2 regions of the Kitasatospora sp. MAP12-44 genome follow, and region 1 is predicted to be linked to the other one. Evidence: riboswitches for the same ligand, from Rfam matches in the RefSeq annotation. Region 1 holds a riboswitch; the other holds the start of a gene.

Region 1 (7,152 bases):
CCGAGAAGTTGATCTTCATGCCGTGGGTCAGGTGACCGCCGTGCGCCAGGTTCAGGCCCAGGATGGTGTCGCCCGGCTGGATCAGCGCGAACATCGCGGCGGCGTTGGCCTGCGCGCCGGAGTGCGGCTGCACGTTGGCGGCCTCGGCGCCGAACAGCGCCTTGATCCGGTCGATGGCGATCTGCTCGACCACGTCGACGTGCTCGCAGCCACCGTAGTAGCGACGGCCGGGGTAGCCCTCGGCGTACTTGTTGGTCAGGACCGAGCCCTGCGCCTCCATGACGGCCACCGGAGCGAAGTTCTCGGAGGCGATCATTTCGAGGGTGGACTGCTGGCGGTGCAGCTCGGCGTCGACCGCGGCGGCGATCTCCGGGTCGAGCGCGTGGAGGGACTGGTTGAGAACCGTCATGGTGGCGTCTTCCCTTGGGGCGGTTCGAGCGTTGGGGAGGCCGGGGCGGCCGCTGCGCTGCGGCCGCCCCTCAGGGTCGATCAGGAGGCGAACGCGGTGTACTCGTCGGCGCTCAGCAGGTCGTCGGCGGCCTCGGTGACCTTGACCTTGAAGAGCCAGCCGCCTTCGAATGGCGCGGAGTTGACGAGCGCCGGGTCGCTGACGACGTCCTCGTTCGCCTCGACGACCTCGCCGGTGACCGGCGAGTACAGGTCGCTGACCGACTTGGTGGACTCGAGCTCGCCGCAGGTCTCCCCGGCGGTGACGGTGTCACCGACGGCGGGCAGCTGGACGTAGACGATGTCACCGAGGGCGTCGGCCGCGTGGGCGGTGATGCCGATGGTGGACACACCCTCCTCGGCGGCGCTCAGCCACTCGTGGTCCTTGCTGTACTGCAGCTGCTGCGGGTTGCTCATGGTGCTCATTCTCCAGGATGGGAAGCGGGGATGGCCAAAGCGGTCCGCCGGGCGGACAGCCGAATGGGAGGAGGGCCTAAGCCCGACCGGTCTTAGCGGGCGCGCTTGTAGAACGGCAGTGCGACGACCTCGACCGGCTCCTGCTTGCCGCGGACGTCCACCGCGACGGTGGTGCCGGGGGCGGCGTACGCGGCGTCCACGTACGCGATGGCGATCGGCTTGCCCAGCGTCGGGGAGGGGGCGCCGGAGGTGATCCGGCCGATCGGGGTGCCGTCGGCGGCGACCACCGCGTACTCGGCGCGCGGCACGCGCTTGCCCTCGGAGACCAGGCCGACCAGCTTGCGCGGCGGGTTGGTCTCGGCGTTGGCGGCGGCCGCCTCCAGCGCCTTGCGGCCGATGAACGCGCCGTCGTTGGTGGTCTTGTCGAAGCGCACCACCCGACCCAGGCCCGCGTCGAAGGGGGTCAGGTCGGTGCTCAGCTCGTGCCCGTAGAGCGGCATGCCGGCCTCCAGGCGCAGCGTGTCGCGGCAGGACAGGCCGCACGGCACCAGACCGCTCTCCCGGCCGGCCTCGGTCAGCGCCTGCCACAGGTGCTCGGCGTCGGCGGGGGCGGAGAAGATCTCGAAGCCGTCCTCGCCGGTGTAGCCGGTGCGGGCGAGCAGCACGTCCTTGCCGGCCACCTGGGCGGGCAGGATCGCGTAGTACTTCAGGCCGGGCAGGTCGGCGTCGGTGAGCGAGGCCAGGATGCCGTTGGCCTCGGGGCCCTGGACGGCGATCAGCGCGTAGGCGTCCCGGTCGTCGCGGACGACGGCGTCGAAGCCGTCCGCGCGGGCGGTCAGCTCGTCCAGCACCAGCTGGGCGTTGGAGGCGTTGGCGACGACCATGAACTCGTGCTCGGCGAGCCGGTAGACGATCAGGTCGTCCAGGATGCCGCCGTCCTCGCGGCAGATCATGGTGTAGCGGGCGCGCAGCACGCCGAGCGCCGAGACGAAGCCGACCAGCGCGTGGTCCAGCATCTCGCCGGCCTGCGGGCCGCTGACGGTGATCTCGCCCATGTGGGAGAGGTCGAAGAGACCGGCCTTGGTGCGGACGGCGAGGTGCTCCTCGCGCTCGCTGCCGTAGCGCAGCGGCATGTCCCAGCCGGCGAAGTCGGTCATGGTCGCGCCGAGGGCGCGGTGCAGGGCGTCGAGCGCGGTCAGGCGGGGGGACGTCACGGCGGTTGACTCCTAGGGCTGGCACTCAGGGACGACGCACGGGCATGGGGCCTGTACGCGGACATGCGGGGGCGCGATCTCCCCATCTGTCGTCAAACCTGAGAGCTTCACCACACACCTGTCCGAGGTCCAGGATGACGTGGCTTGCACCGTGGGTGGGCGCACGGCGCGGCCGTGTCCACTTTCCAGATGTGCCTCGCCCACGCGGTAGGGGTGCCTGAGAGATTCCGGGGAGGACTTGCTCCTTCGGCGCCGGTCGTGCCGTGACGGCATTCCGGGCTCTCCCGCGCGGGTTCGAGCGGCCAGTATGAAGTTCGGATGTCCGAGCGGACGCGCTCATCATGGCATGCCCGACAGCAGGACGGGAGAGGGGGGCGATCCGGGCTCGGTAGGCTGTGCCTCGCGCGCGAACGGGACACGCCTCGCGCGGCGCGAGACGGGTGGGCAGCACGGATGGGAATCCCCGCAGAGGGCCTTGCACCGACGGCACAGGGGTGGGCCGAGCCGGGTACGGCGCCGGTCGGCGGTGGCTGGCCGGGCAATGAGCTGGAGCAGGTGCTGACGGCCGCGATCGGCGACCCAGGGGCGACCCCGCGGGTGGTCGAGGTGCTGGCGCGCAGCCAGGTCTGGATCCCGCTGCCGGCCGGCGGCGACCCGCGCGGGCAGATGCTCGACCTGCCGACGATCGAACTGGCCGGCGCGCCGTACGTCCCGGTGTTCTCCTCCCAGGAGCAGTTCCTGCAGCACGGCGGCGGGCTGGCCTGCGCCGTCGCGCCGGCCTGGGAGTTCGCCCGCGGGCTGCCGCTGGGCGTCGGCATCGCGGTCAACCCCGGTGGGCCGGTGGGCATCCCGGTGCCGCCCGAGGGTGTCGGCGAGGTGCGCCGCGGCCCGCTGCAGGACCGCTGGGCGGGCGCGCCGGGGAGCCCGGACGGGGGCGCGGGGCCCGGGCTCGGCGCCCGGGTCGCACTCCGTTTGCTGGAGCCGCACGAGGAGCCGGTGGCGTTCCTGACCGCGGTCCACGCCGAACTCGGCGCGCTGCCGGGCGTGCTGACCGCCCGGCGCGCGCTGGCCTCGGTGGAGGGCGAGCCGCCGGTGCTGTTCGTGGGCGTCCAGCTGGATCCCGAGCGTCCGGCCGAGCCGGCCGACGCCAATGCGGCGATCGGCCGCGCGCTGGGCGTCGCGCCGCTGCCGTGGGGCGTGCACATGGTGCTGCTGGACCTGGTGGCGGACCCGGTGGTGGACTGGCTGCTGCACCGGGTCCAGCCGTTCTACGCACGGATCTGAGACGGAATCGCGCACCCGGGGGATGTCGGCATGACGGTTGTCGGCGAAGCCCCGTAGGGTGCTGCCGACATCTTGGCCGCGAGCCAGGCAAACCCGGAGCGACCGGCGGACCGACCGGCAGCAGGACGACGACGGAGGGCTCGACGTGAACGCAGGCGGCGCCCCGGGGCCGTGGGGCCCGGCACCCGGCCCGCGCCCCGGCGCGGACCCGGGGGTGCTGGAGCGCGCCCTGCGCGAGGTCGCGCCCGAGCGCTACGACGCGTACGAGACGCTGCTCGGCGCGCTCGCCGCCGGCCAGGTCTGGATGCTGCTCTGGCACGGCCAGCCCGGCAGCCCGGACGCGCAGTACGGCAACATGGACATCGGCGGGCTCGGCTACGCCCCCGCCGTCACCTCGCCCGAGCAGCTGGCCGCCAGCGGCTGGTCCCGCGCCCACGAGCTGATCACCGGCCGGGAGATCGCCGCCGCGCTCTACCGCACCCGCTGGGGCCTGTGGCTGAACCCGCACGCTCCCGGCGGCGGCGTCGGCATCCCGTGGGCCGACCTGCGCCGGGTCGCCTCCGGCCTGGACCGGCTGCCGGCCGGGCCGCTGCGGCTGAGTGAACCACAGGTCGCCGCGGCGCAGTTCTACTCCGTACTCGAACAGCAGGCCCCGTCGGTGCGGCCGGTCCGCTCGCTGCGCCGCGCCTGGGTGCAACCGGTCGTCGACGAACCGTACTTGGCGATCGGCCTGGAGCTCTACGACACCTCGCCGCCGGCCGTCGAGGCGGTCCGCGCGCTGATGCAGCGGGCGATCGCGCAGGCACCCGAGGGGCTGGCCGTGTCGACCGTCGCGATGAGTGACGAATACGACCCGGTGGGGCTCTGGATGCGTGCCCACGCCCGGCCGTTCTACCACCGCGAGGCCACCCCCGCGCCGTACCCGGCCGCCGCGCCCTACCCGGGTGGCTACCCGCCCCAACAGCCCTCCTACGGCTACCCGATGCCCGCGCAGGGCACCCCGCCGGCGACCGGTCAGGGCTGGCCACAGCAGCCGTGGCAGGGCTACCCCGGGCGTTGAAAGCCGTCAATATCTGACGCTTGGTCACCCTCCTCGGCACTGCCTGAACAGTGACATGCAGGTTTACCGATCATGAACAACGGCAGATCACAGTTGGGCATCCTTCGACCTGCAGGTCTGGCGCAACGCTGCACGCAACGTGAAGAGTTCTGCGCACCGCACCAGCCGAGCAACCCGAACGGCGCGCAGCTCAGGACCTGACCAGGATCTGACCAGGATCTGTACCAGCGTGCGCGCCCCGGGACGCCATGGGCCGACGACCGTCGGCGAGGGGACCGTACTGCCCATGACCACACCCACCGACACCACCGCAGCCGTGCCGGACGAGCCCGCCGCCCCGGCGCCGGCCGCTCCCGCCGCCCGGATCGAGGGCCGCTCGCTCGGCCGCATCGCCTGGACCCGCTTCAAGCGCGACAAGGCCGCCGTGGCCGGCGGCATCGTGGTGATCCTGCTCATCCTGATCGCCGTGCTGGCCAAGCCGCTCGAGTCCTGGTTCGGCCTCAACCCCGATGTGCTGCACCAGGATCTGCTGGACGCCGACCTCGGCGGCCTGCCGACCGGATCGTTCGGCGGCATGAGCCTGAGCCACCCGCTGGGCGTCGACCCGGTGCTCGGCCGCGACCTGCTCTCCCGGATCCTCGAAGGCTCCTGGGTCTCGCTGCTGGTGGCCTTCAGCGCGACCGTGCTGTCCAACACCATCGGCACCGTGCTCGGTGTCGTCGCCGGCTACTACGGCGGCTGGGTGGACGCGGTGATCAGCCGGATCATGGACACCTTCCTGGCCTTCCCGCTGCTGCTCTTCGCGATCTCGATCTCGGCCTCGCTGCAGGCCGGCGCGTTCGGCCTGCACGGCCTGCCGCTGCACCTGGGCGTGCTGATCTTCGTGATCGGATTCTTCAACTGGCCCTACATGGGCCGGATCGTGCGTGGCCAGACACTCTCGCTGCGCGAGCGGGAGTTCGTCGACGCGGCCCGCAGCCTGGGCGCCCGCGGCCCGTTCATCCTGTTCAAGGAACTGCTGCCGAACCTGGTCGGTCCGATCGTCGTCTACTCGACGCTGCTGATCCCGACCAACATCCTCTTCGAGGCCGGCCTCAGCTTCCTTGGTGTCGGCATCCAGCCGCCGCAGGCCTCCTGGGGCGGGATGATCAACGACGCGATCAAGTACTACCAGGTGGACCCCGAGTACATGGTGGTCCCCGGTCTGGCGATCTTCGTCACCGTGCTGGCCTTCAACCTGCTTGGCGACGGACTGCGCGACGCGCTCGACCCGCGCAGCAACTGACCAGCTCCCAGGAGCGGTTCGGTCACGACCAGCTCAGCCCTCCACCGTCTTGCCCACCACACCCTCAAGGGGTTGATCCAAGCAATGCGCAGATCTCGTACCCTCGCCCTGGCCGCGGTGGCCACCACCGCCGTCCTGGTGGTGAGCGGCTGCTCCAGCTCCAAGACCGCGGGGCCCACCGGCTCCGGCGCCTCGGGCGCCAACGCGGCCACCACGGGCATCGTGAACGCCTCGGACCACAAGGGGGGCACGGTCACCTATGAGATGAAGGGGACGCCGGACTCCTTCGACCCGGGCAACACGTACTACGCCTACATCTACAACTTCTCGCGGCTGTACGGGCGTCCGCTGATGACCTTCGCGCCCGGCTCCGGCCAGGCGGGCAACAAGCTGGTCCCGGACCTCGCCTCGGCGCCCGGCCAGGTCAGCGCCGACGGCCTGACCTGGACGTACCACCTGCGCGCCGGGCTGAAGTACGAGGACGGCACGCCGGTCACCTCCAAGGACGTCAAGTACGCGGTCGAGCGCAGCAACTACGCGCCGGACGTGAACTCCAACGGCCCGACGTACTTCAACGAGCTGCTGGTCGACAACGCCTCGCCGTACCAGGGTCCCTACAAGGACAAGACCGGTGGCCTGAACTCCATCCAGACCCCGGACGACCTGACGATCAGCTTCCACCTGAAGCAGCCGTTCGCGGACTTCGACTACCTGGTCAGCGCCCCGCAGACGGTCCCGGTGCCGCAGGCCAAGGACACCGGCGCCACGTACGTCAACCACGTGATGTCGACCGGTTCCTACATGTTCCAGTCGTACCAGGACGGCAAGCAGCTGACCCTGGTGCCGAACCCGAACTGGAACCCGGCCACCGACCCGATCCGCAAGCAGCTCGCGGACAAGATCGTGGTCAAGATGAACATCGACCAGGCCACCGTGGACAACGACCTGCTGGCCGGCAACGCCCAGGTCGACCTGGTGGGCGGCGGCGTCGACCCGCAGACCCAGGCCAAGCTGCTGCTGGACCCGTCGTTGAAGGCGCAGACCGACAACTCCTACGGCGGTCGCCTGGTCTACATGGCGCTGAACACCAAGGTCGCGCCGCTGGACAACATCGACTGCCGCAAGGCCGTCGAGTACGCGGTCGACAAGACCTCGGTGCAGACCGCCGAGGGCGGCCCGATCCGCGGTGAGATCGCCAACACCGTGATGCCGCCGGACATCACGGGCCAGCAGGCGTTCAACCTCTACCCGTCGACCAACAACAACGGTGACGTGGCCCAGGCCAAGGCCGAGCTGGCCAAGTGCGGTCAGCCGAACGGCTTCAAGACCACCATCATCGCCCGTAGCGAGCGCGACACCGAGGTGGCCGCGGCGACCTCGATCCAGGCGGCGCTGGCCAAGGTCGGCATCACCCTGACCATCCAGCAGTACCCGCAGGGCAAGTA
Region 2 (7,152 bases), 4.4 Mb from region 1:
GGACCCCGCCGGAGGCCAGCACCTTGATCGGGTCCTCGTCGTCGCAGATCGGCAGCAGCGCGGGGAAGTAGCGCAGGTTCTCGGCGAAGAGCTCCAGCGCCGAGTCCACCCAGCGCTCGCCGAACCAGGTGATGGGCCGTACGCCCTGCGCCTTGAGCTCGGCCGAACGGGTGTCGCAGGCCTGCTGGAAGAGCACCGGCCGGGTCTCCCGCCACAGCTCCCGCCCGAACAGGAACGGCGAGTTGGCCCCGAGCGCCACCTGCACGGAGGAGATCGTCTGGGCCGCGTTCCAGACCGAGGCGAAGCGGTCGGGGGTGACCTGCAGGTGCAGTTGCAAGGAGGTCGCCGCGGCCTCGGCCACCATCGACACCGAATCGAGCATCAGATGCTCGACGCCCTCGATGTCCAGCGCGATGTCCTCGCCGCGGGCGGCCATGATCTGGTCGCTGAGCAGGGTGTAGCGGTTGTTGTGCGACATCGCGTCCAGGCCGGTGTGCTCGACGCCCAGCGTCGGCAGCACTCCGACCATGACGATCCGGGCCCCGGCCGCGGCGGCCTGCCGGTCGGCATAGCGCAGTCCGGTGTCGATCTCCTCGCGCAGTTCCTCGAAGACATGGCCGGTCAGCCGGTGCGGGGCGATGTTGACCTCGATGTTGAACTGCCCCAGCTCGGTCTGGAAGTCGCTGGAACCGATCGCACCCAGCACCTGGGTGTTGCGCATCACCGGCAGGCCCTGCTCGTCGGCCAGGTTCAGTTCGATCTCCAAACCCATCATGGCCCTCGGGCGGTCGAACCGGCCCTCGCGCAGCATCCGCTCCAGTGCCTCCAGGCAGGACTGCAGCTTGCGCCGGTACTGCTGCCGGTCCGACAGGTCCGCACGACTCGCGACGACCTTCTCCCCCATGGGTGTGCCCTCCTCGGCCGGATCCACCGTGCATGCATCATGCCCAGCCGGAAGATCGATACCCGATGCGGGTGAATGCCGTGCACCACACGGGAGCTGACGATGCGTCAGCCGTTCCCCGACTTGCCGGTCCGAACGGAAGGTGATAAACAGGTCACCCTGCGCACTTGTTCGAGTAGACTGCGCGCTGCAAGCCGATCCGGCCCCGAGCCGGCCCGGCCCCCTTGCGTGCCGCGGAGTCCACTCCCGCGCCCAGCCACGCGATCACGCCCAACCGGACCCGGCCCTGTCGCGCCACGCCGGTATGCCGCATTCGCACGCCGATCTCGCACGGAGAGGCGACCAGCCATGACCCTGCAAACGCCCCAGCCCCCGCCCAGTGCCCTGCGCGCCGTCCTGGCCGCGCTGACCTCCGACGCCGCGCTGCGGCAGTCGGGGGCCGGCCCGCTGCGCAGTCCCACCGGCCCCCTGCTGCCGGCCCATCCCCTGGCCGTGCACCAGCTGCCGCCAGGAGCCGGCACGACGCGCGCGCTGGACTCGGCGCCGCGGACGGGCTGGCGATTCCTGATCAAGCACGGCGGCGAGGTGGTGGCCGCCGCCGAGGTGGTGCGGGCCGCGGAGGGCCACACCTTCTCGCACTTCGCCGCCGGCCCCTACCTGGACTCCACCGTGCAGGCGCTCGCACAGGCCTGGCAGCTGGCCCACCCGCTGCGCTCCCGCCACCAGCCCCGGCTGCTGTCGATGCCCGGCCACTACGCCACCGCGCTCTGGCTGCACTCCACCGACACCGCACCGGACGGTGATCTGCTGATCCCCCTGGCGCCGGCACCGCTCGGCGTCACCGCCCACCGCGCCTACCCCGCCGCCGAACTGCTCGCGCTGCTCGCCCGGCCCACCACGACCACGGTCGCCGCCGCCGCACCGCTGGCCGCCGTCCCGGCCTTCTAGCGCACTCAACGGTCTGCACTGACTTCTGGCGCACTGCCCGAACGGGCTACCCAGGGCCATCCGGTCGGATCACCGACCGGGTGGCCCGTTCGTCATCCCAAGGCCCCGCAGACCATCTGAATGGGTGATCTCTGCCCCGGAGTTGTGGCGCAAGTCACCAAACCGCTGCGGGATCGCCCCAGGACACCGACACTGGGAACCAGCGTGGAAGGACAGACTTCCTACCCACTGAATTGCCGACTCACACCTGGGCCGGCCGGACAGGATCCGATCATCGGCACGGCAACGCGGCCCCCTGGGGCACGGCGCCGCTGCGGGGGCGAGGATCGCGAACAGAGCGAGGTACGAAGATGTGCCAGCACCGACCTGAGTGCCCGTCGGCCGAGTCCGCCGACCGGGAAGCGGCCATCCCGGTCGCCCGTCACCCCGAGCAGGGCTGGAGCCTGCTCTGCAACGGCGTCCTGCTCTTCGAGGACACCGGCGAGCTGCTGCCCGACGGCCGGGTGATCGCACCCCACCGCCCGCTGGCGATCGCCGCCTAGCGCCCGGACAGGCCCCAGCCTCCCCGAACGCACCGTGGGCCCGGCGGAAGGACTTCCGCCGGGCCCACGTCATGCCTGCCGGACCACTCAGGCGTCGTACTCGTCCATCGGCGGGCACGAGCAGACCAGGTTGCGGTCACCGTAGGCGCCGTCGATCCGGCTCACCGGCGGCCAGTACTTGTCCGCCGGGTTCACACCCGCCGGGAAGACCGCCTCCTGACGCGAGTAGCCGTGCGCCCAGTCGCCGGCCATCGTGGCGGCGGTGTGCGGAGCGTGGTGCAGCGGGTTGTCGACCGCGTCCCACTCGCCGCTGCCGACCTTCTCGATCTCCGCGCGGATCTCGATCATCGCGGCGCAGAACCGGTCGATCTCGTGCAGGTCCTCGGACTCGGTCGGCTCGATCATCAGCGTGCCGGCCACCGGGAAGGACATCGTCGGCGCGTGGAAGCCGTAGTCGATCAGACGCTTGGCGATGTCGTCCACGGTCACGCCGGTCGCCTTGGTGAGCGGGCGCAGGTCGATGATGCACTCGTGCGCGACCAGTCCGCCCGGGCCGGTGTAGAGCACCGGGAACGACGGCGCGAGCCGCTTGGCGATGTAGTTGGCGTTCAGCACCGCGACCTGGGTCGCGCGCTTGAGGCCCTCGCCGCCCATCAGCCGGACGTACGCCCAGGAGATCGGCAGGATCGCGGCCGAGCCCCACGGCGCCGCCGAGATCGGGCCGACGCCGGTGGCCGGGCCCGCCTCGCTCTGCAGCGGGTGGTTGGGCAGGTACGGCGCGAGGTGCGCGCGCACCGCGACCGGGCCGACGCCCGGGCCGCCGCCGCCGTGCGGGATGCAGAAGGTCTTGTGCAGGTTCAGGTGCGAGACGTCCGCGCCGAACTTGCCCGGCTTGGCGAGGCCGACCAGCGCGTTCAGGTTGGCGCCGTCCACGTACACCTGGCCGCCGGCCTCGTGCACGGCCGCGCAGATGTCGGTGATCTGGGTCTCGAACACGCCGTGGGTGGACGGGTAGGTGACCATCAGCACCGCGAGCTCGTCGCGGTGCTTCTCGATCTTGGACTGCAGGTCCTCGACGTCCACGTCGCCGTCGGTCAGCGTCTTGACCACGACCACCCGCATGCCGGCCATCGCGGCGGAGGCCGCGTTGGTGCCGTGCGCCGAGGCCGGGATCAGGCAGACGTCACGCTGGGTGTCGCCGTTGGCGTGGTGGTAGGCGCGGACGGCCAGCAGGCCGGCCAGCTCGCCCTGCGAACCGGCGTTCGGCTGGATGGAGACCGCGTCGTAGCCGGTGACCTCGACGAGCTGCTGCTCCAGCTCGCGGATCAGCGTCAGGTAGCCCTGCGCCTGCTCGATCGGGGCGAAGGGGTGCAGCTGGCCGAACTCCGGCCAGGTGACCGCCTCCATCTCGGTGGTGGCGTTGAGCTTCATGGTGCACGAGCCCAGCGGGATCATGCCGCGGTCCAGCGCGTAGTCCCGGTCCGAGAGGCGGCGCAGGTAGCGCAGCATCGAGGTCTCCGAGCGGTGGCTGTGGAAGACCGGGTGGGTGAGGTACTCGTCCTCGCGCAGCAGCGCGGCGGGCAGCACGTCGGCGCTCTCGTCCACCTCGGCGCCGATCACGCCGAACGCGCTCCACACCGCGTCCAGGTGCTCGCGGGTGGTGGTCTCGTCGCAGGAGACCGAGACCAGGTCGGCGCCGTCCTGGTAGAGGTTGACGCCGGCCTCGCGGGCGGCGGCCACCACCTCGGCGGCGCGGCCCGGGACGCGGGCGGTGACGGTGTCGAAGAACTCGCCGTGCAGCAGCTCGACGCCGCCCGCGCGCAGGCCGGCCGCGAGCGCGGCGGCGTAGCGGTGGGTGCGGCGGGCGATGTCGGCCAGGCCGTCCGGGCCGTGGTAGACGGCGTACATCGAGGCCATCACGGCGAGCAGCACCTGGGCGGTACAGATGTTGCTGGTGGCCTTCTCGCGACGGATGTGCTGCTCGCGGGTCTGCAGGGCCAGCCGGTAGGCGCGGTTGCCGTCGGCGTCGACCGAGACGCCGACCAGGCGGCCGGGCAGGTTGCGGGCGTACTCGGCGCGCACGGCCAGGTAGCCGGCGTGCGGGCCGCCGAAGCCCATCGGGACGCCGAAGCGCTGCGAGGTGCCGCAGGCGATGTCGGCGCCCAGCGAACCCGGGGACTTGAGCAGGGTCAGCGCCAGCAGGTCGGCGGCGACCGCGACGACCGCGCCCAGGCCGTGCGCCTGCTCTATCACGGCGCTCAGGTCGCGCACCGCGCCCGAGGCGCCGGGGTACTGGAGCAGCATGCCGAAGACGCCGCGCTCGGCGATCTCGGCCGGGATGCCGCCGGACAGGTCCGCGACGACGACCTCGACACCGGTCGGCTCCGCGCGGGTCTGGATCACCGCGATGGTCTGCGGCAGCGTGTCGGCGTCGACCAGGAAGACACCGCCCTTGACCTTGGTGACCCGGCGGGCCAGCGCCATCGCCTCGGCGGCGGCGGTGCCCTCGTCGAGCAGCGAGGAGCCGGAGGTGTCCAGACCGGTCAGGTCGGAGACCACGGTCTGGAAGTTGAGCAGCGCCTCCAGGCGGCCCTGCGAGATCTCCGGCTGGTACGGCGTGTAGGCCGTGTACCAGGACGGGTTCTCCATGACGTTGCGCAGGATCACCGGCGGCGTGAAGGTGCCGTAGTAGCCCAGGCCGATCATCGGCGTGAGCACCTGGTTGCGGCCGGCCAACTCGCGCAGCTCGGCGAGGACCTGGGCCTCGCTGCGGCCGTCGGGCAGGTCAAGACCGGTGATGCTGCGGATCGCCTCGGGCACCGCGGCGGCGGAGAGGTCGTCGAGCGAGCTGTAGCCCACGTGCGCCAGCATCTTGGCCTGCGCGGCACTGTCGGGGCCGATGTGGCGCGACTCGAAGGGGCTGGCCTGCTCGAGCTCGCTGAGCGTGGCGGAGCTGTGGGGGCGACCGGCGGTCGGCTGGGCATTCATGGTGGTCGAGGCCTCCTGGTCACGGACCGGCGGGGGCACGCACGCCGGTAGGCCGTCGCCGCTGCGCGCAGCGGATCGACCCTGGGACGGACGAGCCCGACAGGCCTCCCCCTCTGTCATCGGGACCTGAGAGCTTCGCCCGCGCGGGGCGGTCGCCCCGTCGGCTTGCACCGTCGGTGAGGGTGGTGGCCGTCGGCTCCCTCGCCGGCGGTCCTGCCCTTCTTTCCAGAGTGACCTATCCCACACGGTACGGATGCCTGAGAGATTCCGGGGAGGAGTTGCTCCTTCGGCGCCTCGATCCCCTCCTTTTCGAGGGGCGAGGACTCTCCCGAGCGGGTTCGGCGGTCGCGCCCAGGGTACCAGCGGAGACGCATTCGATCACCGCTGAGGTGAGCGAGACCACTCACCTGAACAGCCCAGTTCACGCCCGGACGGCGGCGCTCCGCTCGCCGCTGTCCGGTTCATGGCTTTTGGTGTGAACGGAGGCCGTAGCAGCCCACAGGAGGAATAGCGTGCATACCGACATCGACCCCCGAGACCTGATCGGCCACAAGGCCGTCGACCGCAACGGCGACAAGATCGGCACGGTGGACGAGGTCTACCTCGACGACGCGACCGGCGAGCCGGAGTGGGCCGCCGTGCGGACCGGGATCTTCGGGCGGGACGCCTTCGTCCCGCTGACCACCAGCGAGTTCTCCGGCGAGGAACTCCGGGTCCCCTACGACAAGTCGCTGATCAAGGACTCCCCGGACTTCGGCGTCGGTCAGCACCTGTCACCCGCCCAGGAGCTCCAGCTCTACCGCTACTACGGCCTGGACTCCCCCGGCGCCGCCCGCCCGGCGAGCGCCGAGCCCGTGGCCGCCGGCCGGCGCAAGCAGGAGGATCTCGACTTCGGCGCCGTCCCGGCGGGGGCCGCGACCACCATGGCCCGCCCGCTGGCGAACGCCACCTCGACGTCGCACGCCGCCTCGGCCACGGCCCCGCCGCCCACCGTCGGCCTGGACAAGCCGGTCAGCCAGAGCCGGACGACCACCCCCGACCCCGTGCACGCCACCGCACCAAAGGCCGCCACCACGGCGGCCGTTGCCACCGACGCCACCCACAGCCGGGCCACCATGCCGCCACCCGGCCCGGTCGAGCTGACGCTGCGCGAGGAGCGTCTGGAGATCACCAACGAGTGGCACGTGATCGGCACCGCACGCCTGCGCAAGTACGTGGTGACCGAGGCGGTGGAGCGCCGGGTGCCGGTGGTCCGCGAGCGGGTCCGGGTGGAGCGGGTGCCGGTCGGCGAGGCCGAGCAGGCCGCCCTCTCCGAGCAGGAGATCCTCGAGGCGGTGGAGGAGGTGACGCTGCACGAGGAGCGTCCGGTCGTCCGCAAGTACGTCGCGCCGATGGAGCGGGTGCGGCTGATGGTCGAGCGGTACACCGAGGAAGAGGTGGTCCGCGACGAGCTGCGGCGCGAGCAGGTGGAGATCCACGACGGCGGCCCCACCTAGCCGAAAGCCACCGCCACGGCCCGGACCTGCACCGTCAGGTCCGGGCCGTGGCATGTCCGTTCCCTGGGGGGAGAAGATTCACCGGTAGATATTTGACATGGTGAAGCATTCTCGGCATGGTTACTTCAGTTCATTGACTTTCACCAGCTTCAAGCAGCTCGCTCGAAGCACATGCACTGGAGGATTCACCGTGAGTGAGGCACCACAGCCCACCGCGACGGCCGAGAAGCAGAGCACCTCCCGGGTGCTCCCCGCCCTGGTACTGGCGATGCTG

Evidence for each region. Region 1 has a riboswitch for glycine ahead of gcvT (glycine cleavage system aminomethyltransferase GcvT). Riboswitches for the same ligand answer to the same signal wherever they lie in the genome.
Region 2: it holds a riboswitch for glycine, as region 1 does, so the genes downstream of both, gcvP (aminomethyl-transferring glycine dehydrogenase) here and gcvT (glycine cleavage system aminomethyltransferase GcvT) in region 1, are expected to answer to the same signal.

The regions. Positions count from the first base shown of each region.
Region 1 covers NZ_JARZAE010000004.1:5,582,228-5,589,379, forward strand. The annotation lists gene glyA (serine hydroxymethyltransferase) at 1-409, opposite strand, end outside; gene gcvH (glycine cleavage system protein GcvH) at 490-864, opposite strand; gene gcvT (glycine cleavage system aminomethyltransferase GcvT) at 957-2,078, opposite strand; glycine riboswitch at 2,274-2,375, opposite strand; gene P3T34_RS25805 (enhanced serine sensitivity protein SseB) at 2,532-3,362, shown strand; gene P3T34_RS25810 (enhanced serine sensitivity protein SseB C-terminal domain-containing protein) at 3,577-4,422, shown strand; gene P3T34_RS25815 (ABC transporter permease) at 4,709-5,707, shown strand; gene P3T34_RS25820 (ABC transporter substrate-binding protein) at 5,792-7,152, shown strand, end outside.
Region 2 covers NZ_JARZAE010000004.1:1,192,287-1,199,438, forward strand. The annotation lists gene P3T34_RS06040 (glutamate-cysteine ligase family protein) at 1-904, opposite strand, end outside; gene P3T34_RS06045 (hypothetical protein) at 1,253-1,852, shown strand; gene P3T34_RS06050 (DUF5999 family protein) at 2,203-2,394, shown strand; gene gcvP (aminomethyl-transferring glycine dehydrogenase) at 2,482-5,382, opposite strand; glycine riboswitch at 5,618-5,723, opposite strand; gene P3T34_RS06060 (PRC and DUF2382 domain-containing protein) at 5,895-6,878, shown strand; gene P3T34_RS06065 (MFS transporter) at 7,069-7,152, shown strand, end outside.